3 regions of the Streptococcus agalactiae genome follow, and region 3 is predicted to be linked to each of the others. Evidence: predicted binding sites of a transcription regulator. Region 3 holds the regulator's gene; each other region holds the start of a gene.
What was found. The regulator Rex, encoded in region 3, represses fermentation and respiration genes when NADH is low (regulators of the CRP and FNR family bind a similar motif). The targets are predictions, from matches to a motif close to TTGTGAANTANTTCACAA.
Positions count from the first base shown of each region.

Region 1: QOR44_RS00900 (class II fructose-bisphosphate aldolase) is a predicted target of Rex. The motif match lies at 1,613-1,630, and genes of this name have one in related genera.
Region 2: QOR44_RS03785 (CdaR family transcriptional regulator) is a predicted target of Rex. The motif match lies at 3,920-3,937, and genes of this name have one in related genera.

Region 1 covers NZ_OX460931.1:128,079-139,290, reverse strand. The annotation lists gene QOR44_RS00905 (L-lactate dehydrogenase) at 1-604, shown strand, start outside; gene QOR44_RS00900 (class II fructose-bisphosphate aldolase) at 689-1,570, opposite strand; gene argH (argininosuccinate lyase) at 1,711-3,099, opposite strand; gene QOR44_RS00890 (argininosuccinate synthase) at 3,118-4,308, opposite strand; gene QOR44_RS00885 (sensor histidine kinase) at 4,462-5,541, opposite strand; gene QOR44_RS00880 (response regulator transcription factor) at 5,525-6,196, opposite strand; gene QOR44_RS00875 (ABC transporter ATP-binding protein) at 6,227-6,913, opposite strand; gene QOR44_RS00870 (ABC transporter permease) at 6,913-8,001, opposite strand; gene QOR44_RS00865 (LacI family DNA-binding transcriptional regulator) at 8,183-9,169, shown strand; gene rbsK (ribokinase) at 9,162-10,073, shown strand; gene rbsD (D-ribose pyranase) at 10,048-10,446, shown strand; gene QOR44_RS00850 (sugar ABC transporter ATP-binding protein) at 10,462-11,212, shown strand, end outside.
Region 2 covers NZ_OX460931.1:707,883-719,094, forward strand. The annotation lists gene QOR44_RS03775 (PTS beta-glucoside transporter subunit IIBCA) at 1-1,197, shown strand, start outside; gene QOR44_RS03780 (glycoside hydrolase family 1 protein) at 1,214-2,641, shown strand; gene QOR44_RS03785 (CdaR family transcriptional regulator) at 2,710-3,804, opposite strand; gene QOR44_RS03790 (glycerate kinase family protein) at 3,971-5,113, shown strand; gene QOR44_RS03795 (GntP family permease) at 5,138-6,394, shown strand; gene QOR44_RS03800 (serine hydrolase) at 6,495-7,559, shown strand; gene QOR44_RS03805 (MarR family winged helix-turn-helix transcriptional regulator) at 7,614-8,057, opposite strand; gene queA (tRNA preQ1(34) S-adenosylmethionine ribosyltransferase-isomerase QueA) at 8,138-9,166, opposite strand; gene QOR44_RS03815 (VIT1/CCC1 transporter family protein) at 9,320-10,000, shown strand; gene QOR44_RS03820 (glucosamine-6-phosphate deaminase) at 10,151-10,852, shown strand; gene QOR44_RS03825 (glutathione S-transferase family protein) at 10,924-11,212, opposite strand, start outside.
Region 3 covers NZ_OX460931.1:1,045,787-1,056,998, forward strand. The annotation lists gene QOR44_RS05450 (SDR family NAD(P)-dependent oxidoreductase) at 1-286, opposite strand, end outside; gene pta (phosphate acetyltransferase) at 348-1,340, opposite strand; gene QOR44_RS05460 (RluA family pseudouridine synthase) at 1,366-2,250, opposite strand; gene QOR44_RS05465 (NAD kinase) at 2,247-3,083, opposite strand; gene yjbM (GTP diphosphokinase) at 3,058-3,729, opposite strand; gene QOR44_RS05475 (CYTH domain-containing protein) at 3,839-4,411, shown strand; gene QOR44_RS05480 (ribose-phosphate diphosphokinase) at 4,587-5,561, shown strand; gene QOR44_RS05485 (cysteine desulfurase family protein) at 5,565-6,680, shown strand; gene QOR44_RS05490 (DUF1831 domain-containing protein) at 6,682-7,029, shown strand; gene QOR44_RS05495 (redox-sensing transcriptional repressor Rex) at 7,184-7,822, shown strand; gene radC (RadC family protein) at 7,835-8,515, opposite strand; gene QOR44_RS05505 (AI-2E family transporter) at 8,611-9,744, opposite strand; gene QOR44_RS05510 (6-phospho-beta-glucosidase) at 9,835-11,212, opposite strand, start outside.

The sequences.
Region 1 (11,212 bases), 920 kb from region 3:
TAGCCAAAAGTTAAAATCATCTGGTTTTAGAGGGATCCTTATTGTCGTTACCAATCCTGTTGATGCCATCACCCAGCTTTATCAAGAATATACTCAATTTCCTAAATCACGCGTTATCGGAACAGGAACCTTATTGGATACTGCTCGGATGAAAAGAGTGCTTGGTCAACGCCTACAAGTTGATCCAAGGAGTATCGGTGGTTATAATCTAGGAGAGCATGGTAACTCCCAATTTGTCGCTTGGAGTCAGGTAACTGTAAAAGGACAACCAGCTATATCACTATTAAAAGCAGAAGAATTAGAACAGATAAAAGAAGCTTCTTTAAAAGGCGGGCACACTGTCTTTTTTGGTAAAAAATATACTAGTTATGGTATCGCTACCGCAGCTGTCCGCATCGTTTTAGCTGTGTTAAATGATTCCCATGAGTTACTACCTGTATCTACCTTCTATGAGTCCGAAGGGGTTTACCTTGGATATCCAGCTATTATTGGTAGAGTAGGAATTGTAGAAAGAATTTCTCTTTCACTAAGCCCAAAAGAAGAGCAACAACTCACAGCTTCAGCGGCATTTATTCGAAATTATCTTAAGCATATCAATCTTTAAAGAGTATCTATTTAATAAAAAGTTATATAATCCAAAAAAAGCTCACCATAAGTGAGCTTTTAACTATTATCTGTTTTATGTTAATTATGCTTTGTTTGCTGAACCAAACACGTCAATACGTTCTTCAACTGCTTCTGTAATTGCATCGAAACCAGGTTTCAAGAATTTACGTGGGTCAAAGAGTTTTTTCTTCATGTATTCAGCTTCGTTAGCGTTGAATTCAACAGCGTAGTCACGAGTTGCTTGACAGAAAGCTAATTGACATTCTGTGTTAACGTTAACTTTAGCAACACCAAGTTTGATAGCTTCTTGGATTTGATCATCAGGAATACCTGAACCACCGTGTAACACGATTGGGAAACCAGGAACAGCTTCAGTCAATTTCTTCAAGTGATCAAGGTCAAGTCCTTCCCAGTTTGCTGGGTATGGTCCATGAATGTTACCGATACCTGCAGCCAAGAAGTCAATACCAGTTTCAACCATAGCTTTAGCATCTTCGATTGGTGCTAATTCACCTTTACCAACAATACCATCTTCTTCACCACCGATAGTACCAACTTCAGCTTCTACTGAAATACCTTTAGCATGTGCTTTAGCAACAACTTCGCGTGCTTTTTCAAGGTTTTCTTCAACTGGAAGGTGTGAACCATCAAACATAATTGAAGTGTAACCTACTTCAATACACTCAAGGGCATCATCGTAATGACCGTGGTCAAGGTGGATAGCAACTGGTACAGTAATACCCATTGATTCAACCAAAGTTTCAATAAGTTGTTTACAAAGTTTGTAACCACCCATGTATTTAGCCGCACCCATTGAAGTTTGGATAAGTACTGGAGCTTTTTTAGCTTCTGCTGCGCGCAAGATAGCTTGAGTCCACTCAAGGTTGTTTGTGTTAAATCCACCTACTGCATAGCCGTTATCACGAGCTGCTTGGACGAATTTTTCTGCTGAAACGATTGCCATTATTCAGGCCTCCTATTTATTTTTTGGGCGTTGCCCACTTACATGTTAATTCTAGCACAATTCTATAAAAAATGCTAGTTTTTTACTGAAAATACGTGAGAAACTTAACAGAGTTAAACGAGGTTTTTTTCAGAAAGCAGTCATTCCGCTTTCAATTCTTTACGTGCCAACAGGATCTGTTCTTTAACCTGGTCAAACCCCGTTCCTCCTAATGAATTTCTTCGTTTAACTGCTGTCTTTGCAGTTAATATCTCATAGATATCGTTTTCTATCAACTCTGAAATTTCTTGATAATATTTTAAAGGTATATCCTGTAAATAAGAACCATTTTTACTGCATTCTAAAACCAATTTACCTACAATTTCATGTGCTTTTCTGAAAGGTATCCCCTTACTTGCTAAATAATCTGCTAATTCTGTTGCATTTGAAAAATCAGTCTCCGTTGAGGTCATCATTATGTGCTCATTCACAGTCATTGTCTCAAGCATATTAGCCATGATTTCAATAGCTATGCTGACTGTTTCTACGCTATCAAACATCCCTTCTTTATCTTCTTGTAAATCTTTGTTATAAGCTAACGGCAATGATTTCATAACAGTTAGTAAACTAAATAAATTTCCATAAACACGGCCTGTCTTCCCTCGAATTAATTCTGCCATATCAGGATTTTTCTTTTGAGGCATAATAGATGATCCTGTAGAGAAAGTATCTGATAATGTGATGAATTGATACTCATAACTGCACCAATTAATGATTTCTTCACAAAAACGTGATAAATGCATCATTAAAATGCTAGCATTGGATAAAAATTCTATGATAAAATCACGATCTGAGACAGCATCAAGCGAATTACTATATGGTTTTTCAAAATCTAATAAACGAGTTGTCATATGGCGGTCAATAGGAAACGTTGTCCCTGCTAGAGCAGCAGCTCCTAATGGTGATAGATTGGTGTGTTTCATATTAAACTCTAATCGCTCTGTATCACGCGTAAACATATTATAGTAAGCCATTAGATGATGTCCAAATGAAATCGGCTGAGCATGTTGTAAATGTGTATACCCTGGCATAACAGTATAGATATGATTTTCTGCTAAATTAACTAAGGTTGTTCGTAAATGAAGCAATTTCTTCATCATTTCTTGCAATTTATCTTTCAAATAAAGGTGCATATCTGTAGCCACTTGATCATTTCGTGAACGTGCAGTATGAAGCTTACCTGCTACTTCTCCAATTTCAGCGGTTAATAAGCTCTCTATGTTCATATGAATGTCTTCATTTGATATGCTAAAAGTCAATTGACCTGCTCTGTATTTATCTTGCAGTATTTTTAAACCATCTTTTATCAATCCTGCTTCTTCTTGACTAATAATATCCGTTTTGCCTAACATTGTGACATGGGCCATAGAAGCCTTCATATCATAGGGAGCTAATTTTTGGTCGAAACTGATTGATGCACCGAACTCTTCAACCCATTTTTCAAGACTACTTTCAAAACGACCACCCCATAACTTATGATTTTTTGTCATCCTCTTATCTTCCTTTATTTATCCTTTGTTTACTTGGGCATTAACTTGGGTTGGAAGTCCCCAGAGTTTGATAAAACCAACTGCTGCATCTTGATCAAAGCTATCAGCAGCTGTATAGGTTGCTAAGTTCTCATCATATAATGAATTAGATGAGTGGCGAGCAACGACTTGGGCAGAACCTTTATATAACTTAACTTTTGTAATACCATTAACCACTTTTTGTGTTTCTTTGACATAGGCAATGATAGCTTTTGTAGCTGGACTAAACCATAAAGCATTATAAATAAGATTTGATAGTTCATTTTCAAGGATAGGTTTAAAATGAGACACTTCACGGACTAATGTTAAATCTTCAATTTCTTTATGGGCAGCTAACAGTACCATTGCCGCAGGACATTCATAAATTTCACGTGATTTGATACCGACTAAACGATTTTCAACATGATCAATGCGTCCAATACCATGTTTTCCTGCAATTTCATTTAGCGATAAAATCAAATCTGCTAGTGTCATTTCTTGATTGTTTATAGCTATAGGCTTCCCATTTTGGAACGTAATATCAATATATTCTGCACAATCAGGAGCTTCTTCTGGTGATTTTGTAATACCAAAAGCTTCTTCTGGCGCTTGATTCCAAGGATTCTCAAGCACACCACATTCATTGGCACGTCCCCATAAATTTTGATCTATAGAATAAGGGTTATCTAAATCTGCTGGAATAGGTACGCCGTTAGCTTTTGCAAAAGTAATTTCCTCTTCACGATGCCACTTCCACTCACGAACAGGGGCAATTACTTTTAATTCAGGATCTAGTGCTGCAATTGCAACTTCAAAACGCACTTGGTCATTTCCTTTACCTGTACATCCATGTGCAATTGTGGTCGCACCTGTTTGATGTGCCATTTCAACTAATTTTTGGGCAATAATTGGACGGCTAAGCGCTGAAACAAGCGGGTATTTTTGTTCATACATCGCATGTGCCTGTAAAGCTGGTAAAACAAAATGCTCAGCAAACTCATCTTTAACATCTAAAATATAAGATTCTATGGCACCTATTGTTAAAGCTTTATCGTGAATAAAATCAAGATCTTTACCTTCGCCAACATCCATACAGACAGCAATAACGTCATAATCTTTTTTTAACCAAGCTATAGCAACAGAGGTATCTAAACCACCAGAATAAGCTAAAATTAATTTTTCTTTTCCCATAAAAAATCCCCTTCCAAATTCCTATATTTTGTAATATTATACACTTGTTATATTTATTGTCAAATATTTTTATAGTTTTTGTCTATTTTTAGTATATTTATTTCTAAATAAATAAAACAATAACTGCCAATTGGCAGTTATTGTTTTAAATAATTATGATAAGGGTAGTTCTACACAAAATTCTGTTCCAATTTCCAACTGACTGGAGACACTAATACGTCCCTTACAAAGAACAATTATACGTTTAACTATTGCTAGTCCTAATCCATTTCCTTGTTGATTATGCGACTGATCCGCTTGGTAAAATTTATCAAATATATGCTGAACATCATATTGAGAAATTCCCTTACCTTTATCAGAAATAATAACTCTCAGATAATGATTATTAGTTTCTTCCATTCGTACACTTAAGTCTACAATATCATCGGAATATTTTATTGCATTATCTAAAAGGTTTATCCAAACTTGCATCAGCAAGTCAGAGTTTGAGTAAACAGTATATGGTTTTGAATCCAGTTGAAAATTTATCCTTTTAGCTTGCCAACGTTCTGTTAAACTAATCATTGCTTGACGAATTTGTTCATCTACACGAACAGAGGATAGCTCCCCAATAGTCTCCTGATTATCCACGCGCGACATTTGCAACATCGTATCACATAATCTTGTTAACCTTAGGCTCTCTGTTTTAACAAGATCTAATAACTCACTTTGTGTTTCTTCATCTAATTCTGGATCTTGTAATAGTTCTACAATATTAGCTACTGCAGCAATCGGAGTCTTTAGCTCATGAGAAACATTAGTGATAAAGTCTTTTCGCATATGATCCATATGAGATAAAGAAACAATCATCTGATTAATACTTTCAGATAGCTCATCCAATTCATTATAATACTCATAGGATTTACGACGATTACTGTTTCGATAAATATGCCCTTCAAAGTCACCGTCTGCAACATTGGACACAATATGGCTAATATCTAAAATTGGTTTTGTTAAATGATAAGAACCGTACCACATACTAATACTAGCTATCACAAGGCTTAAAAAAACAACAGCGAGAGCGCTAACTTGTAATACATGAGTAGTTAAGACTCCTTGAAAAAAAGTAAAAACTATTGCTGCAACTAGTAAAAGAGAAGCTAGGACTGAGAAAAGCATCGTTAACACAAACATTAATGTGAAATAAAATCTTAACGGAAACCGAAATCGCCTTAGCTTAGTCATTTTTTGCACGATACCCTACCCCTCTCACCGTTTCAATCTTAAAATCTGGTAAGTGTTCTACTTTTCGTCTAATTTTATTGATGCAAGCATCTACCACCCGCTCATCTAAATCAGTATCCATTCCCCAAATACTATCCAATAGTTCTAAACGTGTGAAAATCCTATTAGGATAGCTAAGTAAGTGGAAAAGAACCCTAAATTCTTTCTGAGGAAATACAATTTCTTGCTCAAAATATTTCAAGCTTAATTCATCTTCATTAAGACAAGTATTCCCAATAATTAGCTGATGTTGAGCTACAATATTAGCTCTCCTCAAGAGTGCCTTAATACGTAAAGCTAATTCTTGTAACTGCACAGGCTTAACCATATAATCATCTGCACCAAGGCCAAACCCTTTTGTCATATCTTCCATTTGTGATTTTGCTGTCATAACAATGATTGGAACATTATAAGCAGCTGACCTGAGTTCTTGAATTAATTGATAACCATCCATCATGGGCATCATGATATCAGTTATAATCAATTGTACTTCTTCTGTATCTAGACAATTTAGAGCTTCTTGTCCATTTGAAGCAGTGATAAATTGGTAGCCCTCTTGTGTTAATTTTGTGGTAATGATTTTTTGTTGAACAATGTTATCCTCTACAACTAATATTTTAATCATTAAATCACCTCTAACTTATTGTAACACAAGTTAGAAGTTTTCTTTAACTAATTTCCCGTCCTTTAAACGATAAACGGTGTCTACTAAATCTAGAACGCGTTCATCGTGTGTCACCATAATTGCTGCAGTATTATGTGATTTAACTTCCTGGCGAATAAGTTCTGTAACTTGACGCCCACGTTCTTCATCAAGGCTAGCTGTTGGCTCATCTGCCAAGATAACCTTAGGATGATTAATAAATGCTCTAGCAATTGCTGCGCGTTGCTTTTGTCCTCCCGATAATTGGTTAGGGTATTTATGTGCACACTGCTCTATTCCTAAATCTGATAATAATTTATTAATTTCTTCCAAGCTTGTTTTCTTATCATAGTGTTTTGCAAATCGAGCCTCTTGTTGCAACTGTTCTTGGATTGTTAAATAAGGAAGCAGTTGATGACTTTGAAATATAAAACCTAGTGCTTCACGGCGCAATTGTGTTCTTTGTCTTTGAGACAAATCCGTAACGTTCTCATGATTGACATACAAACTACCTTGATCTGCGCCAAGAAGTAACCCTGCAATGGATAAAAGTGTGCTTTTACCTGAACCTGAGGGTCCCAGTATAGCTACAAACTCACCTGCAGAAACTGATAAATCTAAATTATCTAATATTGATAAAAGCTCATCTCCATCTGGGTAGTGTTTTGAGATGTGTTTTAATTCTAAGATTGCTGACATTATTCTCCTCCCCCATTAATAACTTCGACTGGGTCGATTTTAGCAACTTTTACAATTGACAAAGCACTACTAATCATTGCAATGACTAAAAATACAAATGATACTAGAATAATATTTTGCCAATTAATAACAAATGGCATTTGAGCTGGTAATACATAAGAGAGAGCAACCGCCAATCCATCTCCAACAATGATACCAAACAGTGCCAATATAATGACTTGACTCAATTGAAATAGGGCAATCTCTGACATTTTTGTCCCAATAGCTTTCATGACGCTAAATTCATGACGTTTTTGAAGTGTGATGATGTAGAAAAAGACACCTAAAATACCAGCTGAAGCTACGACAAGGACCCATAAAATCATATTCAAAGTGGATTGTTCAGCACTATAACCAGGAATATGTTGAATGACATCTTTTTTACTAACAGCTTCTAATTGAGTTGGTAAATGAGATATACTTTTATCATTTTTCATAACTAATGCCTGAGGTAAGAACTGGTATTGAGGATTAATCTTTTTATTAATTTCGGTATAAATGTCTTTATCAATAAATGCCACAGGTCCGTGACCATACATACTATTATGGACAAATCCAACGACTGTTAGTGATATAGATGATGACTTATCAATCACCTTATCACCTAACTTTATCCCTTCAGCTTTTAAACTATCATTTAAAATAATAGCTTTTTTGTAACTTGTCAGTTGTTTTCCCTCAGAAAGTGTAGGTGCCATAAAAGAATCTTTATCAATAGCAAAATAAGAAATATCAATTTTCTTTTCATGTCCTTGGCGAGTTAAACTCGAACGTTGAATATTTAAAGTGGTACCATCTTTTAAATTCAAACTGTTTAAATCTGTCTGATCTTTAGTTGTCAATACAGATGATGTAATCACTTGTTCAGCACCTTCATTCAAAATATAGGTTTGAGCTGGGTTATTTTCAATAGCAGCACTAACAGCTCTACCTAAACCGTTTGCTAAACCTGATAAAAAAACTACCATGAACATCATAACAATGATTAGCAATTCAATCAGGAGGTATTTTTTCTTATAAAAGGTTAATTCTTTCCAAGCATGTGACATGGTTTTTCTCCTTTGATCTTTTGATGTGAACATAGTATCACAGCTTTATGACTTGAATATGACCTCTAAAAATAATGATATTTTATCATTAAATTATTTAAAAAATAGCTTGACAATTTTTTAGTAAGCGATTACAATTCTAATTATGAAATCGTTCCCACAATAAAAGAAAGGAGTTTCTATGAGTACGATTAGACAAGTCGCCGAGAAAGCTGGCGTATCAACATCTACTGTCTCACGGTATATATCCCAAAATGGTTACGTTAGTCAAAAAGCAAGTCAAAAAATCGAGCAAGCTATCCGCGAACTCCATTATGTTCCAAATTTCCTTGCACAATCTCTGAAAACCAAAAAAAATCAACTTGTTGGATTACTACTTCCCGATATTTCAAACCCTTTCTTTCCAAGACTTGCTAGAGGAGTTGAAGAATTTCTAAAAGAACAGGATTATCGTGTCATGCTTGGCAACACAAATAACAAGAGCCATTTAGAAGAAGAGTACTTAAATGTGCTATTACAAAGTAATGCTGCAGGGATTATTACAACACACGATTTCACCAAAAATCATCCTGAAATAGATATTCCAGTTGTAGTTGTTGACCGCGTTAATCAAGAAACACAGTACGGCGTTTTCTCTGATAATAAAGAGGGAGGAAAATTAGCAGCTCAAGCTATTTGGACAGCAGGTGCTACCAATATATTACTCATTCGTGGTCCGCTAGATAAAGCTGATAACCTTAATCAAAGGTTTCAAGGAAGCCAAAATTACCTATTAAACAAAGGGGCTTGTTTTGCTATCGAAGATAGTGCCAGTTTTGATTTTGCAGAGATTCAAATTGAAGCGAAAACTTTACTTGACCACCATCCAGACATTGATAGCATTATCGCTCCATCTGATATACATGCTATTGCCTACCTACACGAGATTCTTAATCGAGGGAAGCGAATCCCTGAAGATGTACAAATTATTGGTTATGATGATATTTTAATGAGCCAATTTATCTACCCTTCGTTGTCAACTATTCACCAATCGTCATATATTATGGGACAAAAAGCAGCTGAATTAATTTTCAAAATTACTAATCAATTACCTATTACCAATAAGCGTATTAAATTACCCGTTCATTATATCGAACGTGAAACCCTAAGGAGGAAAATAGATGAGTAACATTGTCATTATCGGTAGTATTTCCATGGACTTAGTTATGGAAACCAATCGTATCGCCAAAGAGGGAGAAACCGTATTTGGCCAACGTTTTTCAATGGTTCCAGGAGGTAAAGGTGCTAATCAGGCTGTCGCTATTGGGCGTCTTAGCCAAGAGCGAGATAATATTACTATTCTTGGTGCCATTGGCGAGGATTCTTTTGGTCCCATTCTTTTGGATAATTTAAACAAAAATCATGTTACTACGGATTTTGTGGGAACGATACCATCTTCTTCAGGTGTTGCCCAAATCACTCTTTATAATAATGATAATCGAATCATTTACTGTCCTGGAGCCAACGGAAAAGTTGATACTAAAAAATGGTCTCAGGAGTGGTCAATAATTAAAGAAGCTGATTTAGTTGTATTACAAAATGAAATTCCTCATCAAGCAAATATGAAAATTGCTAATTTTTGTAAAGAACATAGTATTAAATTACTCTATAATCCTGCACCATCTAGAGAAACTGATATTGAGATGCTCGATAAGGTCGATTATTTCACACCAAATGAACACGAATGTCAAGAGCTGTTCCCAAACCAAAAACTAGAGGATATATTAGCCACATATCCTGAGAAACTAATCGTAACACTCGGCACAAAAGGAGCCATCTACTCTGATGGAAAAGAAAGCCATTTAATTCCTGCCTTAGAAACTAAAGCTGTTGATACAACTGGTGCAGGTGATACTTTTAACGGTGCATTCGGTTATGCTATCTCGAAAAAATTTAAGATTGCTAATGCCTTACGTTTTGCAACTCTAGCTGCTCACTTATCCGTGCAAAAATTTGGTGCACAGGGTGGCATGCCTACAATTAAAGAAATGGAGGACAACCAACATTATGAAAAAGACTGGCATATTAAATAGTCATCTCGCTAAATTAGCAGATGACCTTGGGCATACTGATCAAGTTTGTATTGGAGATCTGGGTCTACCTGTTCCAAATGGCATTCCAAAGATTGATTTGTCTTTGACCTCTGGAATACCTAGTTTCCAAGAGGTACTTGATATCTATTTAGAGAATATCTTAGTTGAAAAAGTCATTTTAGCAGAAGAAATCAAGGAAGCAAATCCGGATCAATTATCAAGGTTATTAGCTAAACTTGATAACTCTGTTAGCATAGAGTACGTCAGTCACAATCATTTAAAACAAATGACCCAAGATGTCAAAGCAGTTATTCGTACAGGTGAAAATACACCGTATTCAAATATTATTCTACAATCTGGTGTTATCATCTAGAAAGGAGTTTAGTCCATGAAAATTGACATGAGGAATATCTCCAAATCCTTCGGTACTAATAAAGTTCTAGAGAAGATTGATTTGGAATTACAATCTGGTCAAATACACGCACTTATGGGTGAAAATGGTGCGGGTAAATCAACCTTAATGAACATTCTAACAGGACTTTTTCCAGCAAGTACAGGAACTATTTATATTGATGGCGAGGAACGAACTTTTTCAAACCCTCAAGAAGCAGAGGAATTTGGTATTAGTTTTATTCACCAAGAGATGAATACTTGGCCGGAAATGACTGTCTTGGAAAATCTCTTTCTTGGACGTGAAATCAAGACAACTTTTGGCTTACTCAATCAAAAATTAATGAGACAAAAAGCACTTGAAGCTTTTAAAAGATTAGGTGTAACTATTCCCCTAGACATCCCGATTGGTAACTTGTCTGTTGGACAACAACAAATGATTGAAATCGCCAAAAGTCTCCTAAACCAACTCTCTATTTTGGTAATGGATGAACCGACTGCTGCTTTAACAGATCGTGAAACTGAAAATCTTTTCCGAGTTATCCGAAGTTTGAAACAAGAAGGAGTGGGCGTTGTCTATATCTCCCATCGAATGGAGGAAATTTTTAAAATCACTGACTTCGTAACCGTCATGAGAGATGGTGTCATTGTAGATACAAAAGAAACATCACTCACAAATTCTGACGAATTGGTTAAAAAAATGGTTGGCCGAAAATTGGAAGATTACTATCCTGAAAAACATTCTAAAA
Region 2 (11,212 bases), 340 kb from region 3:
CAATATATTGAGAGATGGATTAATAAAATTGTTCCTAGTGTAATGAAGAGTTTTTTACAACCGACTTTGATTATTCTCATTTCTGGCTTTTTAGCTTTAGTGGTCGTGGGGCCACTGGGGGTAATTATTGGTAAAGGATTGTCTAGTGCAATGCTTTCGATTTACCATGTGGCACCATGGTTAGCTTTAGCTATTCTTGGTGCTATTATGCCATTGGTTGTTATGACAGGAATGCACTGGGCATTTGCTCCAATCTTTTTAGCTGCTTCTGTTACGACACCAGATGTTTTGATTTTACCAGCAATGTTAGCTTCTAATTTAGCTCAAGGTGCAGCTTCCCTTGCTGTTGCAGTTAAGGCTAAACAAAAACAGACACGTCAGGTGGCCTTTGCAGCAGGTTTATCAGCACTACTAGCTGGTATCACAGAACCTGCACTTTATGGTGTCACACTGAAATTCAAGAAGCCTTTATACGCTGCAATGATATCAGGTGGTTTAGTAGGAGCTTATATTGGATTAGTTAATATTGCTTCCTATACATTTGTAGTGCCATCTATTATTGGTTTGCCACAATACATCAATCCACAGGGGGGCAATAATTTCAGTAATGCTGTTATTGCAGCAATAGCTACTATTATTTTGACTTTCATTATTACATGGTTCTTGGGAATTGATGAAGGAGAAAACGAAAAAAGTAGTATTAATGCTCAAGAGCACACACATATTAGAAGTGGTTTATCAAAAAAAGAGACATTGTATTCACCTATGGTAGGCAATGTATTACCTTTATCTAAAGTACCCGATGAAACATTTTCATCTAAATTACTAGGTGAAGGTTTAGCAATCACTCCTAGTGTGGGTGAAGTTTATGCACCATTTGATGGTGAAATTATAAGTTTATTTCCTACAAAACATGCCATTGCCTTAAAGGATGATAAGGGAGTCGAAGTGTTAATCCATATTGGAATAGATACTGTAGAACTAAATGGAGAAGGTTTTGAACAATTGGTCAAAGTTGGCGATTTTGTTAAACGAGGACAGTTACTTTTGCGAATGGATATTGATTTTATTAGTTCAAAGGGGTATTCTCTTATTAGTCCGGTTGTGGTTACAAATTCAATTGATCAACTTGAAATTATCGTTAAAGACGAAGAGACAATGGTTACAAATGAAGATGATTTACTTGTAATTCTTTAAAAGGAAGGATGATAATATGACGGTTTTTCCTAAACATTTTCTATGGGGAGGTGCAGTTGCTGCCAATCAGGTAGAGGGTGCATTTAGAACAGATGGCAAAGGTTTATCTGTACAAGATGTACTTCCAAATGGCGGTTTAGGCGATTTCACCGCCAAACCTACTCCAGACAATTTGAAGCTAGAAGCAATTGATTTTTATCATAACTATAAAAATGATATAAAACTGTTTGCAGAGATGGGCTTTAAAGTTTTTAGAACCTCTATTGCCTGGTCTCGAATTTTTCCAAATGGTGATGATAGTGCTCCAAACGAAGCTGGCTTACAATTTTATGATAATTTATTTGACGAGTTGCTTAAATATAATATCGAGCCCTTGGTTACCTTATCTCATTATGAAACACCGCTTCATCTTGCAAAGACCTATAATGGTTGGGCTGATAGACGTTTGATAGCATTTTTTGAGAAATTTGCTCAAACAGTCATGGAGCGTTATAAAGATAAGGTGAAATATTGGTTGACTTTTAATGAAGTGAATTCTATTTTACATATGCCTTTCACCAGTGGTGCTATTATGACCGACAAATCACAACTAAGTCCTCAGGAGCTTTATCAAGCTATTCATCATGAATTAGTAGCATCGGCTAGAGTGACAAAATTAGGGCGTTCTATCAACCCTAATTTTAAAATTGGCTGTATGATTCTGGCTATGCCAGCTTATCCTATGACATCTGATCCAAGAGATGTCCTGGCTGCAAGACAATTTGAACAACATAATCTGCTATTTTCAGATATACATGTCAGAGGTAAATATCCCACTTATATTCAATCCTATTTCAAAAATAATGGTATTAAAATTAAATTTGAAGAAGGAGATGAGGAAATATTGGCACAAAATACAGTAGATTTCCTATCGTTTAGTTACTATATGAGCGTGACACAAGCTTATGACTTTGAAAATTATCAAAGTGGTCAGGGAAATATCCTTGGAGGCCTGACTAATCCTCATTTAACAACTTCAGAATGGGGATGGCAAATCGATCCCATCGGGCTACGCCTAGTCTTAAATCAGTATTATGAACGTTATCAGATTCCGTTGTTTATTGTAGAAAATGGATTGGGAGCAAAAGATCAATTGATAGAAACACTAGACGGTGATTATACTGTTGAAGATGATTATCGTATTGATTATATGAATCAACATTTAGTTCAAGTTGCTAAAGCTATTGAAGATGGTGTTGAAATAATGGGATATACATCTTGGGGGTGCATTGATTGTGTATCCATGTCTACAGCTCAACTAAGTAAACGTTATGGTCTAATATATGTTGATCGAAATGATGATGGAACAGGGAGTCTACAACGTTACAAGAAGAAGTCATTTGGTTGGTACCAAAAAGTGATTAAGACAAATGGCCAATCATTGTTTGAACATCATAACAGATAACATGTTAAACAACTAGTCTCTGTTTCAATTTAATATAAAAAGGAGTATCCATAGGTTACTCCTTTTTATTATAATTTATGAAGGTTAATATCTTCTGATTTAAGTGCTAGATACAATAAAGTTGCATCCTTAAAGTTTCTTGGGTTGAGTTGCGTTGATTCATAAATCTTATTTAACCTATATTGAACAGTATTTTTATGGATAAAAAGTTCCTGACTACATTCTTTTAATGATAGATTATGCTTAAAATATGAGTTAAGCAAGATCTTATCATTTTCAGATAAGTTTACAAGCGCTTTATTTAGCACATATTGTTTAATATTAGAATCAATACTTGTTAATAACAGTTCAAGATCAAGGTCGTCGACGAGGTTGACCTTCTGTTGACCTTTTAAAGCTTTCAGGGCTAAGATAGACGTTTCATATGATCTTTTTAAAAGTGATAAAGATGATTTTTGTCCGATACCAACTTTATAGAGGCCCTTTTCGCATTCAAACTTTGACAGGATATTTGGATAATAATAGTCAAACATCTGGTCAGAAAGTAAAAGCCAGTATTGATTGGGATAATTAAAGGTATAAATAGCAGTGTCAAGTTTATCAAAAAAGTTCAAGAGTGACATTTCAGATTGACTTAAGAGTAATTTTTGTTTTTGACTATTGATTTCAAAAGTGAGTAGACGATAGTCAGTTTTTTCTGATAGGTGGTATTGGTTTAAAAATTGATTGAGGTAATAGTAGTCTAACTCTCTGCCTTCAACAAGATGATGTAAGACAATAGAAGCTTCGTTTTTTCGCCCGAAATCCAGATAATCTAATTCATGCTCTTTTAAGATGAGTCGAGTCATTTTTTGAGCAAGTAAAGCATATTTTCCTACTTGGTTGGGGTTTCCACTAATCCCAATAGTAGCTAATAATTCACAATTATAATAGAAAGGAATATTGATCCCTGCTTGTGTCCCAAAATAAGATTCTTGATCTGTTACTTCAATCATTTGTCCTGTCTGTGCTACTTTTAAACCAATTTCATGGAATTCTCCAACACGTTTTGGATTGGTACTAGCGAAAATGATTCCTTTGGTATTAATAAAATTAATATCTTGTTGACAAACATCTTTGATAGAGGTAACGATTTGTTGTGCGAGTTGTTTTCTTAATTTCATTCAGCTTACCTTTTGTTATATATAACAAATATCATATCATAAAAACGCTAACATTTGTTCTATAGTCTATATTTTTTGTTATTTGATTTTGTTACTATAATTGAGTGATATAAAATAGTGAAAAAAATAACAAAGATTCACAAAATATTTTCAAGGAGGTTTTCAAATGAAGGTAGTAGTAGCTATTGATTCTTTGAAAGGGAGTCTTTCTTCTTTAGAAGCTGGCAATGCTATAAAGGAGTCAATTAATGAAGTAATCCCAGGGGCGGATGTGGAAGTACATCCATTAGCAGACGGGGGAGAAGGAACTGTTGAAGCTTTGACGCTAGGTATGGGGGGGACGATCGAAACAATCCCTGTTAAGGGGCCTCTTGGAGAAAAAGTACATGCGAGTTATGGTATTATTCCACAGCGTCAGTTAGCTATTATTGAAATGGCTGCAGCTGCTGGTATTACCCTAATTGCTACTGAAGAGAGAAATCCTCTCCATACAACCACTTATGGAGTTGGAGAAATGATAAAGGATGCTATAAGTAAAGGCTGTAGGCACTTTATTATTGGTATTGGAGGTAGTGCTACTAATGATGGTGGGGCAGGTATGCTACAAGCTTTGGGATATGCATTATTAGATAAAGATAATCAAGAAATCAGTTTGGGAGCACAAGGATTGGCAGATTTAAAATCTATCTCTACTGATAAGGTTATTGAAGAATTAAAAGAATGTGATTTTAAAATTGCATGTGATGTAACAAATCCTTTATGTGGTGCTCAAGGTTGTAGTTCGATTTTTGGACCCCAAAAAGGTGCTGATGAAGATATGATTACAAAAATGGATACTTGGTTAAGTAATTATGCTACTTTAGCTACTTCAGTTAGTGAAAAAGCAGATGCAACTATTGAAGGAACAGGTGCAGCGGGTGGGCTTGGATTTGCCTTTTTAGCCTTTACAAATGCCACCTTAGAACCTGGTATTGATATTATTCTATCAGAAATTAACATAGAAAAAGCGATTTCTGAAGCTGATTTAGTAGTTACTGGTGAAGGTCGTCTGGATGGGCAAACGGTGATGGGAAAAGCTCCAATTGGCGTAGCAAAATTAGCTAAAAAATATGGTAAGAAAGTAGTGGCATTCTCTGGATCTGTCACCGAAGATGCTATACTTTGTAATCAACATGGTATTGATGCTTTTTTTCCAATCGTACGACGCCTTATCAGTTTAGATGAGGCTATGTCTAAAGAGGTAGCTTATAAAAATATGAAAGAAACTGCTACTCAAGTCTTTAGATTAATCAATTTGTATAATCATTAATATTGAAAGGAATTCTGATAAGTTATGGAAGCTACATTTACAACAACAGGGGCTTTAATAGGATTAGCGCTTGCTATTTTACTGATTATCAAAAAAGTTCATCCTGCCTATAGTCTCATTCTTGGAGCATTAGTTGGTGGTTTGATTGGTGGCGGTGATTTAGTTACAATTGTCAATACTATGGTATTAGGTGCGCAAGGGATGATGTCATCCATATTACGCATTTTAACATCAGGGATTTTAGCGGGTGCTTTAATTAAAACCGGATCAGCTGAAAAAATTGCAGAAAGTATCATTAAAAAATTAGGACAACAGCGAGCCATCACAGCTTTAGCCATCGCAACAATGATTATTTGTGCAGTAGGTGTCTTTATTGATATTGCAGTTATTACAGTTGCTCCGATTGCATTAGCAATAGGTAAAAAAGCTAATCTTTCTAAATCTAGCATACTGTTAGCAATGATTGGTGGTGGTAAGGCTGGGAATATTATCTCACCCAATCCTAATACAATTGCTGCTTCAGAAGCATTTAAGGTTGATTTAACAAGCTTAATGGTACAAAATATTATTCCTGCAATTGCAGCTTTAGTAGTTACGATTATATTAGCAAAGATTGTTTCCAAGAAAAATAACGATATTTCTTATGATAGTGAGGAGCAAGTGGGCTCTGATCTGCCAGCATTCTTACCGGCTATTTCTGGTCCACTTGTGGTTATCTGCTTATTAGCTCTTCGTCCTTTATTTGGAATCACTATTGATCCCTTGATTGCACTGCCGTTGGGTGGTCTAATTAGTATTTTAGCAACAGGTTACCTAAAAGAAACGGTACCGTTTGTTGAATACGGTTTATCAAAAGTTGTTGGCGTTTCAATTCTTTTGATTGGAACAGGTACGCTCTCAGGTATTATTAAAGCATCTAATCTACAATTTGATATGATTCATCTCCTTGAATTTTTAAATATGCCGACCTTTATCCTTGCCCCACTCTCAGGTATTTTTATGGGAGCAGCAACAGCATCAACGACTTCTGGAACAACTATCGCTTCACAAACGTTTGCTGAAACCTTGATTAAATCGGGGGTACCGGCGGTTTCGGGTGCAGCTATGATTCACGCAGGTGCGACTGTTCTGGATTCGCTACCTCATGGATCCTTCTTCCATGCGACAGGCGGAGCTGTCAATATGGCTATAAAAGATCGTATGAAACTAATTAGCTATGAAGCTTTGATTGGATTAACTAGCACAATAGTTGCTGTCGTTTACTATTGTTTCTTTGGGTAAAATTTGGATGAATACGTGATGTTTATTATCACTGTTTGAATAGAATTCTCATTGATTTTTTCTAATTTTCTTACTATAATAAATTAGTAGGAGAGGTGTTGTGAAACAAACAAAGAAAGAATTTATTTTAGGATTAACCATTATTATTGCCCTTACTTTATTAATCATGCTGATTTTTTTAGTAATGTTTAATAAGTCCAGCAACTCTAAGTTGAAGCAGACAAAAGATAGAAGAATATTATCTACTTCAACCACAAGGACATCCAGTATCTCACATGATCAAAAAATTGTAGAAAAGTCTCTTGAAAAAAAGAAAATGGTCATGGAACAGGATATGGAATTGATGAATGCCTATAGACTCTATTATGATTATGCCCATTTGTCCTTGAAAGACGTTGTTCTGGCCTATATGTCTGAATATGGCATTGAAAAAAATAGTGTTGCTTTTTCTTATAAAAATTTAAAAACAGGACAAAGGGACGCTATGAATGATACTCAGGCTATGACAGCAGGGAGCACCTATAAGTTACCTCTTAACATGTTGGTAGTAGATGCAGTGGTCAAGGGCAAGTTGTCCATGGAAGAACGCTTTGATATTACCGAGACTGACTATGAATATATTGGTGAACATAATAATTATGTTGCTGCTTTCTCGGGGGCAATGTCTATTGATGATATGCAAAAATACTCTTTAGTTTATTCAGAAAATACACCCGCCTATGCTTTAGCTGAGCGTATTGGTGGCATGGATAGTGCTTATTCAAAGTTTGGTCGTTATGGCCAATCTAAAGGAGACATCAAAAATATACAAAAAAACGGTAATAAAGTGACAACAGATTACTATATTCAAGTGCTAGACTATCTCTGGAAACATCGTAAAAAGTATGATAGTTTAATTACTTATTTAGAAGAAGCTTTTCCAACGGATTATTATCGTGCTTTGATACCATCTGATGTTGTTGTTGCTCAAAAGCCAGGGTATGTCCGTGAGGCGTTGAATGTTGGAGCAATTGTCAAAGAAGAAGTGCCTTATATTGTTGCTATTTATACTGCAGGTTTAGGTGGCTCTACTCAGGAAGATTCAGAAATTAATGGAGTGGGACTATATCAGCTGGAACAATTATGTTTTGTTATTAATCAATGGCATCGTGTTAATATGAATTAGAAATAAATCTATCAAAATAATAAAAACCTCTTAGATTAACTATCTAAGAGGTTTTTATAAATGTGATTTTATAACTTGGTTAAGTGAAGAAAGGGCAGAAACAGTTTTTTGATAAGATTCAGGACTAATTTCTGAGAAAAAATACCCGCACGATTGCACCGCATTGACAACGGCATCTTGTGACTCAATACCTTTGTTACTTAGATGAATAATGAGTTGCCTTTTATCATCTCTTGGTTTTTCTCGTACAATCCACCCACGATTTTCCATACGCTTTAAAACTGGAGTTAGGGTATTCGAATTAAGAGATAGTGCATAACTAAGTTCCTTCATATGCCGATGATCCTCTTCCCAAAGGACTAACAAGATAACGTATTGGAGATAAGTCAATTGAAATTCATCCAAAGCTTTTTGGTAAAATTTATTGAAAAGTCGATGTGTTTCACTAACCGTAAAACATAATCGCTCGTCTAAAATACTTCGATTACTCATTATCATATTGTAGCATTTTGGAGGCGTTATAGTATGTCAATCGTGTTAAAAAACGATAAAACTTTTTCCTAATTGAAAGCCTATTCTTACTTAACAAACATAGCATCACCAAAGCTGAAGAAACGGTATCGTTCTTCAACTGCATGGTTGTAAGCTTCTAGTACAAAATCACGTCCAGCAAATGCTGATACTAACATGACAAGAGTAGACTTTGGTAAGTGAAAGTTGGTTGAAAAAGCGTCTACAACCTTGAACTGATAACCAGGCTTGATAAAAATATTTGTCCACCCTGAGTCGGCTTTTAATTCACCATTGAATTTAGAACCAATTGTCTCTAATGTGCGAATAGAAGTTGTACCAACAGCTACAATACGTCCACCAGATTCTTTAACTGCATTGAGAGTATCAGCAGCTTCTTTAGATAATTGGTAAAACTCAGAATGCATTTCGTGTTCATCAAGATTATCAACTGAAACAGGACGGAAAGTTCCAAGTCCAACGTGAAGCGTCAAATAGACAAGCTTCACACCTTTTGTTTCAATTTTTTCCAATAGTTCTTTTGTAAAATGGAGACCGGCTGTTGGTGCAGCAGCAGAACCATTTTCTTTTGCATACACAGTCTGATAGCGGTCACGATCTTCTAGTTTTTCATGAATATATGGCGGAAGTGGCATTTCGCCCAAACTTTCAAGGACTTCTAGAAAAATACCATCATATGAGAATTCTACAATACGCCCACCATGTTCTAATTCCTTTGTGACTGTTGCTATTAACCGACCATCACCAAATGAAACTTTGGTCCCTACTCGTAAGCGTTTAGCGGGTTTAGCAAGCACTTCCCATTGATCGCCTTCTGTATTTTTGAGAAGTAATAACTCTACATGGCCGTGTGTATCTGGCTTTTCACCATAAAGGCGAGCGGGCAGAACACGTGTGTTATTCATTACTAAAGCATCACCAGGCTTGAGTTCATCTAAGATATGATCGAAATGGCTATCTGTCATCGTCTTATTCTTATGATCAATGACTAATAGTTTAGAAGCGTCTCTTTTTTCAAGTGGTGTTTGGGCAATGAGTTCTTCTGGTAAATAAAAATCAAAATCGTTTGTATTCATGATTTCTCCTATCTATAAGTAAGCTTTTCTATTATATCACGTTCGGTAAAAATGACCCAACTAATCTTTTTTATTTAGAATGATTATAAAAAATAATTGTAATGATTCTAAATAAGTGATATAATAATTGTCAGAAAGTGAGAAGTAGAGAAGATGAAAGAAGCAAAAAATTTTTCCCAACAATTGAATATTTTAAGAGCTGGTGTTCTTGGTGCTAATGATGGTATCATCTCTGTAGCTGGTGTTGTTATTGGTGTTGCGAGTGCAACTCATAACCTTTGGATTATTTTTTTATCAGCAGCTTCCGCGATTTTAGCTGGTGCATTTTCTATGGCTGGCGGGGAGTATGTTAGTGTTTCTACTCAAAAAGATACTGAACAAGCAGCGGTTGCGCGTGAAGAGAAACTACTAGAAAATAATCCAGAACTTGCCAAAAAATCCTTAGTTGATATCTACTTAGCAAAAGGAGAAAGTCACGAACATGCTCAATGGCTAGTTGACAAGGCTTTTTCAAAGAATGCTATTGAGCATTTAGTTGAAGAAAAATATGGTATTGAGTTCGGTGAATATACAAGCCCCTGGCATGCTGCTATATCTAGTTTTATAGCTTTTGCCATCGGATCAATTTTTCCAACTATAACTATTCTGTTATTGCCATTTTCGGTACGAATTGTAGGAACGGTAATAATTGTTATTGTTTCACTATTATCAACTGGTTATGTAAGTGCTAAGTTAGGCCAAGCCCCTACAGTACCTGCCATGCGTCGAAATGTGATGATTGGTTGTTTGACAATGTTGGCAACCTATGTCATTGGACAATTATTTTCAATATAAAATATTAATCGTGGAGTTATTGTCTAAACTAGAATGGACAGTAATTCTTTTTAGTTTTATAACGAAATTAAGAAGTTTTTATTGACAAAAATTGGTATATACCATATAATATAATCATAAAGGTCTATACCAAATAAAAGGAGAGTAAACATGAGAGTTATTACAGTTAAGAACGACATTGAGGGGGGAAAAATTGCATTTACTCTTTTAGAAGAGAAAATGAAAGCTGGTGCTCAAACTTTAGGATTGGCAACAGGAAGTAGCCCAATCACCTTTTACGAAGAGATTGTAAAAAGTAACCTTGATTTTTCAAATATGGTTTCTATTAACCTTGATGAATATGTTGGAATTGCCGCAAGTAATGATCAAAGTTACTCTTATTTTATGCATAAACATCTTTTTGATGCTAAACCTTTCAAGGAAAATAACCTTCCAAACGGCTTGGCTAAAGATTTAAAAGAAGAAATAAAACGATACGATGCTGTTATAAATGCTAATCCAATTGATTTTCAAATCCTTGGAATTGGTCGTAACGGTCATATTGGTTTTAATGAACCAGGTACACCTTTTGATATTACAACACATGTGGTTGACTTAGCTCCAAGTACAATTGAAGCTAATAGTCGTTTCTTTAATAGTATTGATGATGTACCAAAGCAAGCCTTATCAATGGGTATAGGCTCTATTATGAAATCAAAAACAATCGTATTAGTGGCGTATGGTATTGAAAAAGCAGAAGCGATTGCAAGTATGATTAAAGGACCTATCACAGAAAATATGCCAGCAAGTATCCTCCAAAAACATGATGATGTTGTGATTATTGTGGATGAAGCAGCGGCATCAAAGTTGTAAAGTAAATAATAAAAAAGTAAGGATGAATCTCAATGAGAAAAAATTCATTCTTACTTTTTTATTATGCTTTATTAAATTGTCCAGTCTAAGTTAGGTCCAGCTGGAATAATACCAGTAGGGTTAATGGTTTTATGGCTACCGTAATAGTGTTTTTTGATATGATCAAAATTAACTGTCTCAGCAATTCCAGGTAGGTTGTAAATACGTTTTGTATAATGCCATAAATGTGGGTAATCATGTAGCGCTTTTAAATTACATTTAAAATGACCATAATAAACGGTGTCAAAGCGAACTAAAGTTGTGAAAAGGCGAATATCAGCTTCGGTAAATTGTTCTCCAACAAGATAATGGTTATCAGAT
Region 3 (11,212 bases):
ATTTATCCAATCCAAGGGCTAAACCTGCATTATTAACCAACAAATCAATTGATTGCAAATTTTTAGGCAGACTTTCTAAAGCTTTGTCAACCGATTCTCTACTTGTAATATCCATTTGAAGTGGATAAAAGTAACCCTCTGAAAACTTTTCTCCAAGGCATTTTAATTTATCCATTCGACGAGCACAACCAATAACGCTATAACCATCTGAAACTAATTTAGTAACAATAGCAGCACCAAAACCAGCAGATGCCCCCGTCACAAGCGCAACTTTACGTGATATCATAAATACTCCTCCTCTAGTATATAGAAAAACGAGCCAGGAAAAATCCTTCTCGTCTTATAACTTATTTTGATTTCTCATCAATAGCTTGAGCAGCTGTAATGATAGCAAGTTTATAAATATCTTCAGCACTTGATCCACGTGATAAATCATTTACTGGAGCATTCAATCCTTGTAAGATCGGTCCGATTGCTTCAAACATACCCAAACGTTGTGCAATTTTATAGCCAATATTTCCTGATTGAAGGTCTGGGAAAATAAAAACATTTGCTTTTCCAGCAACATCACTATTAGGAGCTTTAATTTCTGCAGTTTCCGGAACAAAAGCTGCATCAAATTGTAATTCTCCATCAACAGCTAATTCGGGAGATAAATCTTTGGCAATTTTAGCTGCTTCTTGAACTTTTTCAGCTTGAGGCGCTTTTGCACTTCCTTTTGTTGAAAAACTAAGCATAGCAATCTTGGGATCAATATCAAATATTTTAGCTGTATCCGCAGTATTTACTGCAATTTCTGCTAGCTCTTGTGCATTAGGATCAATGTTAATAGCACAGTCAGCAAAAATATAACGTTCCTGTGTATTTTCACGGTTCATCAAGAATACACCTGAAGTGCGTGAAATTCCTGGTTTTGTTTTAATAATTTGAAGAGCAGGACGTACAGTATCAGCTGTTGAATGAATGGCCCCTGATACCATACCATCTGCCAAACCAAGTTTTACTAACATAACCCCAAAATAGTTAACATCCTTCAAAAGACGATCTGCATCTTCCATAGTAGCTTTGCCTTTACGAATCTCAACAAAAGCTTCCTTCATCTCTTCAAATTTTTCGTATTGTTCAGGGTCAATAACGCTATAATCTTGATCAACAAAACCAAGTCTTGCCAAAGAATCGTGAACTTCGTCAGCCTTACCTAAAATAACAGGATCAACAAGACCTTCAAATTTCAAACGAGCTGCTGCACGTAATACACGTTCATCGCTTCCCTCAGGGAAAACAATCTTAACATAATCACTTGCAACTTTTTCTCTTAAACCACCAAATAAGGAACGCATATATATAAAACCTTCTATTTCTAAATTAATGTAATTCCATGATAACGCTGTCAAAGTCATCTGTCAAGTCTAGCGTCTGTTTATTTATTTTTCCCATAAAAGGGTCGTAAAAAGACAAAGAATGACAATGCAATGCTTGCCTGTTTATTCCTAGATCCATACGTCCTCCGTACAAATCATCTCCCAAAAGAGGAAAGCCGATATGAGCAAAGTGAACTCTAATTTGATGAGTACGCCCTGTATGTAATTTGATATCCACTAATCTAACATCACCATAACGAGCAACTACTTGATAACTAGTATGTGCATATTTGCCTGATTCATGGACGCGCCTCGTAATAATACTATCAACATCTCGTGCAATAGGAGCTATAATATCACCACTATCTACTAAATCACCACTCCCTGATACTAATGCATAATACCTTTTTTCAATTGCTTTAGCATGAAGTTGTTTATCTAGACGAGCATGGGCATAACCATGCTTGGCGAATAACATTAATCCACTTGTATCTCGATCCAACCGGGTCACAATATGGACCTGCTGATTGGCATAGTTATTAGACACATAATAGTGTTTTATAAAATTAGCAATTGTATTTGAATGAATAGAGCTAGGAATACTAGCGAAACCAAAAGGTTTATTTAAAATCAAAAAATGATCATCCTCATAAACAATATCTAAATCGTGAGGCACTGGTTCCAAAGTTTCGTGAGAAGGCTCGTCAGGAATATCTATTGTAACAACATCGCCAATCTCTAATAAGAAAATAGCGTTCTGCTCTTCACCATTAACAAAAATCTTACCACCTCTGTACTTAATCTTTGCTAATAACCCCCTTGAAACATCATGACTTTTCAAAAGTGTTTTAACTTTGCACCTTTCTTCTGCTATGTATTCAAATTTCAATGTTCAGGTTCTCCGATAAAAGCATCGTTAACACGTTCCCAAAAGCTAGTGTGACTTGGAGTTGAAACAAAGTTAATACTTTTTTCGTCAATACTATATTCTATTTTGGTAACATTTTTGTAATGGACTGTTTTGTTATCTATAGAAATTGTATAGACACCAACTCGTTTAGGAACTATCTCTATAGCATCTTTTTTGGGGATGATAACCGATGACCCCAAGGTACGATAGACGCGATTATTAAGACTAGAAATTTCTGTTAGTTGCAAGGCTTCTATCGTTGGGTGGAGTACTGCCCCCCCTAGTGATTTATTGTAAGCAGTACTACCGGTTGGTGTAGAAACTAAAATGCCATCTCCCCTAAACCTTTCAAATACCACTTGATTAATAACAACATCCGCTACCATTGTTTTTTCAATACGCTTAATAGTAGACTCATTTAAAGCACGCGCACGAATAATTCGACCATCTTCAAGGGTAATAGTTACTTTCAAAATGGGATAGGAGATTTGTTCACCTTTATCATTTTTCAAATTATTAATTAATGTGTCAACTTCAAAATCTCGATAGTCTGTATAAAACCCTAAATGTCCTGTATGAACACCGACAAACCTTACTTTATCCAGTTGTTTTTCGTACATATGGAAGGCTGACAAAAGCATACCATCTCCACCAATAGAAATGACAATATCAGGATCCTTTTTTGATAAATAAAAATCAGGATCATGTTTAAAAGCAGCAAAGAGCTTTGAGGCTACACGCTTGCTTTGATATTTTCCGTTAGCAATTATAGCAACACGTGTTGCTCTATCTGTAAAATTCATCTGTGTCATCACTATTTCCTACACCATCGCTCAATTTTCGATTTAAAGGATCAAATAAAAGCTGTGCTTCACGAATATCTTCGCGAATCTTACGCATTTCTTTATCCAATTCTAAAGCGATTTTTGCTGTTTTCTCCAGTCTTTGTTTAATTTCTTCAGGGAAGTCCCCCTGATATTTGTAATTTAATGAATGTTCGATGGTTGCCCAAAAATTCATAGCCAGAGTTCTAATTTGTATTTCTGCTAAAACTTTCTTTTGTCCATCTATTGTGTCTACAGGATACTCTACAACGACATGATATGAACGGTATCCACTAGATTTCATATGGGTAATATAATCTCGCTCCTGAACCACTGTCATGTCATGACGTTTTCTCAATAAAGCAAGGACTTCATCAACGTCATCTACAAATTGTACCATGATACGAAGCCCTGCAATATCTTGCAAGTCCTGAGCAAGATTTTCTTCTGAAATACCACGTAAAACCATCTTTTCTTGAATACTTTCAACCGACTTTACGCGTCCAGTAACAAATTCTATTGGAGAGTGACGATTTTGCTTTCTAAATTGTTTACGAATACCACGAAGCTTTATTTTTAATTCACCAACCGTTTGAATATAAGGGTCTAGAAATGTTTCCCAATCCATTGACATTCTAATCCTCCAAAATATTTAATGTACTCTCTTGTAAAATAAACTTTTTTTCTATAAAATTAACACAACAATTAATATTATACCATATTTAGAAAAAGGAAGTGATAAGATGACACACCTAGAAATTGAATACAAAACTCTATTGAATAAAGACGAATTTAATCGTCTAACTAGCTTATTTTCTCATGTTCAACCTGTTACTCAAACCAATTACTATTTTGACACAGAAACATTTGAAATGAAAGCACACCGAATGTCACTTCGTATTAGAACGTTACCTAACCGTGCCGAACTAACACTAAAAATCCCTAGAGAAGTGGGAAATTTAGAGCACAATCATGACCTTACTTTAGAAGAAGCTAAATATATCGTTAAAAATGGCCAGTTCCCTGAAGATACTGAGATTGCTTCTTTAATCCTTGAAAAGGGAGTTGATCCAACCAAATTAGCTGTCTTTGGACAACTTACAACAACAAGACGAGAGATGGAAACTTCAATCGGCTTAATGGCTCTAGACAGCAATATATATGCTGATATTAAAGATTATGAACTTGAGTTAGAAGTCAAACAACCTAAACAAGGGAAAAGAGATTTCGACCAGTTTTTAAAAGAAAATAATATTAATTTTAAATACGCCAAAAGTAAGGTGGCTAGATTCTCTGCTACTTTAAAAAATAACTAACGTTGAGAGATTGGATTTTCCAATCTCTTTTATAATTCTCATTAAGCAAGAACTTAAAATCTCATACTATCTCTCCTCAACATTGTTATTGCAAGCATTTTCATGTTTCTTATCGTGAATTTTTTCTATTTTTTTGGTAAACTATTAGTATCAATCTAAAGGAGTCATCTATCTCATGGCAGAACAATACGCCGATAAACAAATCAAACTTTTCTCATTAACCGCTAATAGAGAAATTGCTGAAAAAATTTCCCAAGCTTCAGGAATTCCTTTGGGTAAGATGTCATCACGTCAATTCTCTGATGGCGAAATTATGATTAATATTGAGGAAACGGTGCGCGGTGACGATATCTATATCATCCAATCTACAAGCTTCCCAGTCAATGATAATCTCTGGGAATTACTCATTATGATTGACGCTTGCAAACGTGCAAGTGCTAATACTGTTAACATCGTAGTCCCTTATTTTGGATACTCTCGTCAGGACCGCATCGCTGCATCTCGTGAACCTATTACTGCAAAATTGGTCGCTAATATGTTAGTTAAAGCTGGAGTTGATCGAGTTCTTACCCTCGACTTACATGCAGTGCAAGTACAAGGGTTCTTCGATATCCCAGTTGACAATCTTTTTACTGTCCCACTATTTGCTGAACACTATAATCAACTCGGTCTCTCTGGTGAAGATGTCGTCGTTGTTAGTCCTAAAAATTCTGGAATCAAGCGTGCTCGTAGTTTGGCAGAATACCTTGACTCTCCAATTGCTATCATTGATTATGCACAAGATGATTCTGAACGTGAAGAAGGCTATATTATTGGTGAGGTAGAAGGTAAGAAAGCTATTATTATTGATGATATTTTAAATACAGGAAAAACCTTTGCCGAAGCTGCAAAAATTTTAGAACGTGGTGGAGCAACTGAGATTTATGCTGTTGCTAGTCATGGGCTTTTTGCTGGCGGCGCAGCTGATATTTTAGAGTCTGCACCAATTAGAGAAATTATCGTAACAGACTCTGTTTTATCTAAAGAGCGTATCCCTAGCAATATTAAATATCTGACCGCTAGCCATCTCATTGCAGACGCCATTATCCGTATCCATGAAAGAAAACCTTTAAGTCCATTATTTTCATATCGTTCAGATAAGAAGGATTAATTGATGATTTATTTAGACAATGCTGCTACTACCGCTCTAACCCCATCTGTTATTGAGAAAATGACCAATGTCATGACAAGTAACTATGGTAATCCATCTAGTATACATACCTTTGGGCGTCAAGCAAATCAACTTTTACGTGAATGTCGACAAATTATTGCTGAATATCTAAATGTTAATTCACGTGAAATTATTTTCACTTCTGGGGGAACTGAGAGCAACAATACAGCTATCAAAGGGTATGCTCTTGCAAATCAGCTAAAAGGTAAACATATTATTACCTCTGAAATTGAACATCATTCAGTCCTACATACTATGACTTACTTATCAGAGCGATTTGGTTTTGATATTACTTACTTAAAACCACACCATGGACAAATTACTGCAAAAGACGTTCAAGAGGCTTTACGAGATGATACTATTATGGTATCTCTCATGTTTGCTAATAATGAAACCGGGGACTTTTTACCAATTCAAGAGATTGGTCAGCTTCTCAGGAACCACCAAGCTGTTTTTCACGTTGATGCTGTTCAAGTCTTTAGCAAAATGGAACTTGATCCTCATTCTTTAGGAATTGACTTTTTAGCTGCTTCTGCCCATAAATTTCACGGTCCAAAAGGTGTTGGGATACTTTACTGTGCTCCCCATCACTTTGATAGTCTACTTCACGGTGGAGACCAAGAGGAAAAAAGGCGTGCTTCAACTGAAAATATAATTGGTATTGCTGGAATGTCTCAAGCTCTTACTGATGCTACGACTAACACCCTTAAAAATTGGACTCACATTAGTCAGCTGAGAACGACCTTTTTAGATGCTATTTCAGACCTTGACTTCTATCTTAATAACGGTCAAGACTGCTTACCTCATGTACTTAATATAGGTTTTCCTGGACAGAATAATGGCTTGTTATTGACACAATTAGATTTAGCTGGATTCGCAGTTTCAACAGGTTCTGCATGTACTGCAGGAACAGTCGAACCTAGCCATGTCTTAACAAGCTTGTATGGAGCCAACTCACCACGTCTAAATGAATCAATACGTATTAGTTTTTCAGAACTAAATACCCAAGAAGAAATTCTTGAATTAGCTAAAACCTTAAGAAAAATTATAGGAGATTAATATGGCATTTGAAAAAGAAATAAATCTTCGAGACTGCAATTACATTTACACTATCAGCCCGAACATTAAAAAATATACCTTACGCGATACTACATTCACTCAAAATCGCTTAGGTAATTATGAATTAGAGCGTCTCCTAGAAACAGTACCTAATTCTGGCGATGGCTTTCCTCTAAAGATTACAATCAATAAAGAACTTTCTGGTTTTAAGCTCTTAATTACTGATAAATCTGGCCTTAGAATAGTAAATATCTTTAAATCTACCGATCATAAAATTCTTCAAGACAAATTTTATTTCTTAATGGACAGCCTCGTTGAGCGTGATATCTTTACGAAAACTGCAAAATAATTTATCGACCACTATTTTTAACATTTTAGTGGTCTTTTTGCGAACCATTTTGTTGTCACTTTCACAATCTTTTTGTACAATAGAGATGTGAAGAATTAAGTTATATAACTAATTCTAAATCGAATAATAAAATTTTTAACAAGGAGATAATTTTGTGATTATGGATAAGTCTATTCCTAAAGCAACTGCTAAACGTTTATCACTGTACTACCGTATTTTTAAACGTTTTAATACTGATGGCATCGAAAAAGCTAGTTCCAAACAAATTGCAGATGCCCTAGGTATCGATTCTGCTACTGTTCGACGTGATTTTTCTTATTTTGGTGAACTAGGACGCCGTGGTTTTGGTTATGATGTCAAAAAACTTATGAACTTCTTTGCAGAAATATTGAACGATCATTCTACAACAAATGTTATGTTGGTGGGATGTGGAAATATCGGTAGAGCTCTCTTGCATTATCGTTTCCACGATCGCAATAAAATGCAAATTTCAATGGCTTTTGATTTAGATAGCAATGATTTAGTTGGTAAAACAACCGAGGATGGCATTCCTGTCTACGGTATTTCGACTATCAATGACCATTTAATAGATAGTGATATTGAAACTGCTATCCTAACAGTACCTAGTACAGAAGCCCAAGAAGTTGCTGACATCTTAGTCAAAGCAGGTATAAAAGGCATCTTGAGTTTTTCTCCAGTTCATTTAACATTACCAAAAGATATCATTGTTCAGTATGTAGATTTAACAAGCGAATTACAAACTTTACTTTATTTCATGAACCAGCAGCAATAAATAGTTCATTATTTATAAAATATCTGCTTCTTCTCGAAAACTATAATATTTATTTTTTCCAACGATGATGTGATCTAGGCAGACAATTCCCAGATGATCACATGATCGTTTTATTTTTTTAGTGAAACTTAAATCACTTTCACTGGGCTTTGGAGAACCTGAGGGAGGATTATGTATGATAATCAAAGAAGTTGCCATGTTTTTACAAGCATAATGTAGAATTTCTCTTGGCTCTGCTACTGAACGACGTACAGTACCAATAAAAATAGTTCTCTGTTCGATAATACGATTTTGTGTATCCATATAAATAGCTACTAAATGTTCTTGTTTTTTATCCCCTAATTCGAGCATCATTTTCCTCGCTAATTGTTCACTACTTAAAATTTGCTCTTTACGATCATATTCAGCTTTGTGAATCCGTTTTGCTAGTTCTAGCATAGCTTTTATTTCGACGGATTTAACCTGACCGATTCCTTTAATGGATTGCAACTCCTGTAAGGATAATTGACCAAAATCTGCTAAACTGCTTATGTTTTCTAAAATTTGTGTTGAAATTTCCAGAACAGGTTTTTCTTTAATACCTGTACGTAAGAGAATGGCTAATAACTCCTGATTACTCAATCTATCTGCGCCTAAATCAACTAGGCGTTCTCTTGGTAGTAAAGCTTCCTTTTTTAATTCAATATGGTACATAAAACACCTCCAGTCATAATATTCGTAAACCAATCAAAAACTCATGTTTTAAATCAATAAAAAATACTTAGATGAAAAATCTAAGTATTTTTTATTTAACGATAGGTTCGTGCACGATTTCTAAGCGTTTGTCGCTTGATAATATGATCTTTTACAATCTGATAGATAGTAGCTGCAACAGGAACAGCAAGTAACATGCCTAAGATTCCCCATAAAGCACCTCCGATAGTAATAGCCATTAAAACCCACATAGAAGGCAGTCCAATCGATCCACCGACAACTTTTGGATAAATGACATTTCCCTCAAATTGTTGTAAAAGGATCAAGAAAAGAACAAACAAGAATGCTTCAGTAAGCGATTCAGTAGCAATTAAGATGAAACCGATTGTAACACCAATGTAGGCTCCCACAACCGGTATTAGAGCTGTAAAAGCAACTAAAACCCCAACTGTTAAAGCATAAGGAAATTGGAAGATCAACATACCAATAACCGTCAAACTTCCTAAAATCATAGCTTCTAAAGTTTGGCTTACAAAAAAACCATGGAAACGTTGATGAAGGATATGACGAACGTAATGGAATGTTTTGCCTGTTGAACCTAAATAGGTATCAATTAACAAATTAAACTGACGTCCCAACTGCTCCTTGTTTGCCAAAACGTAAATTGAAAAAATAAAACTAACAAAAACATTCAGGAGTGTTGCCGCAATAGAGGAAACTGAGGTTAGTAAATTTGTTAAAACAGATAAAACTTGCTTCAAAATCTGCTGGCTATAACCACTTAAAGTAGAAACTAAGTCTTTATCTGTTCCCATATAATTTAAAGCCTCAGAAATTTGTTTATTTTCATTGAGATTATTAACCAATTTAGCAAGTGCTCCGGTATCAATAACCAATAAAGAACTCAAACTAGAAATCAAATCTGGAATGACAATTGAAAATAGCCAGACAATTAAACCAATAAAAGTTGCATAGGATAAAATCATAGAAACACTACGCTTGATTGCCATTAATAGTCTAGATCCTTTAAAAAGCTTTACATATAACCGCTCATAGACTGACATAACAATATTAATAATATAGGCAATTCCAGCTCCCATCAAAAAAGGAAATATTGCCTTATGAAGCGTAGTTAAAATATTAGAAACAGCTCCCCAATAAGCCTGTATAGCATAGCAAATAGCAAATGTTATGACAACATAATAGACCTGCCGTTTTTCAAATTTCATGAAATCTCCTTATTAATCTTAATTTCTTTCAATTATTATACACTATTTTATGAATGAGAAAAAGAGAGTTAACAGTTATTAGTCTGTTCTTTATTCTATTTGACTGCCATTACTTGCAATAACCTTCTTATACCAATAAAACGATTTTTTCTTGTAACGCTTGAGTGTTCCCTCTCCTTTATTATTGCGATCAACATAAATGAAACCATAGCGTTTTTCCATTTCACCAGTTCCTGCAGATACTAAATCAATACATCCCCATGTAGTATAACCAATTAGATTAACACCATCTACATATATAGCATCTCTCATTGCAGCAATGTGCTGACGGAGGTAATCAATACGATAATCATCTTCTACGTAACCATTCTCATCAGGAATATCTACTGCTCCAAGTCCATTTTCAACAATAAACATCGGTTTTTGATAACGATCCCAGATAGCATTTAAGGTAATACGTAATCCAAGCGGATCAATTTGCCATCCCCATTCAGAAGATTTCAAGTAAGGATTCTTAAGTGATGCGAAAATATTTTCTTGAACCTGTTCACTGACGGTTGGATTACCTGAAGCTACTCGGCTTGAATAGTAAGAAAATGAAATAAAATCAACCGTATAGTCTCTTAACAAAGCAAGATCTTCTGCTGTCATTTGAATTGAAATACCTAAATGCTCAAAATGTTTTTTAGCATAATTAGGGTATTTGCCACGCGCTTGCACATCAATAAAAAAATAATTTTCTCTATTTTTTTGCATCGAAGCCCAATAATCTTGTGGATGACATGTATTTGGATAGTATTGACCTGCAGCTAGCATACATCCGATTTGATTATTTGGATCAACTTCATGAGCAATTTTTACTGCAATAGCCGAAGCCACTAACTCATGGTGAGCTGCTTGATATTTAATTTGCTCTTGATTTTCACCATCTTCAAAATATAAGCCAGCGCCCATAAAAGGAGCGTGTAAAATCATATTGATTTCGTTAAAGGTTAACCAATATTTAACTAACCCCTTAAAACGAGTAAATAAAGCTCGTACAAGGCGCTCATAAAAACCAATCATTTTACGGCTCCGCCACCCACCGTAATGTTTAATAAGGTAGATAGGACAGTCAAAATGTGTGATGGTTACCAAAGGTTCAATACCATACTTACGACACTCTTTAAAAATATTTTCATAAAACTGAAGGCCAGCTTCATTTGGATATAGCTCATCACCCTTTGGAAAAATACGCGTCCATGCTATTGACATACGATAGGTTTTGAAACCCATTTCTGCAAGTAATGCAAGGTCCTCTTTATAATGGTGATAAAAATCTATTGATTCTTTTGCTGGATAAAAGTATCCTTCCTTAAAATCAAACATTTTCTTTTGTCCTGAAATAATTGCAAATCGATCTTCTCCAGTAGGAACAACATCTACATTTGCTAGGCCACGTCCATCAACATTGTAAGCTCCTTCACAT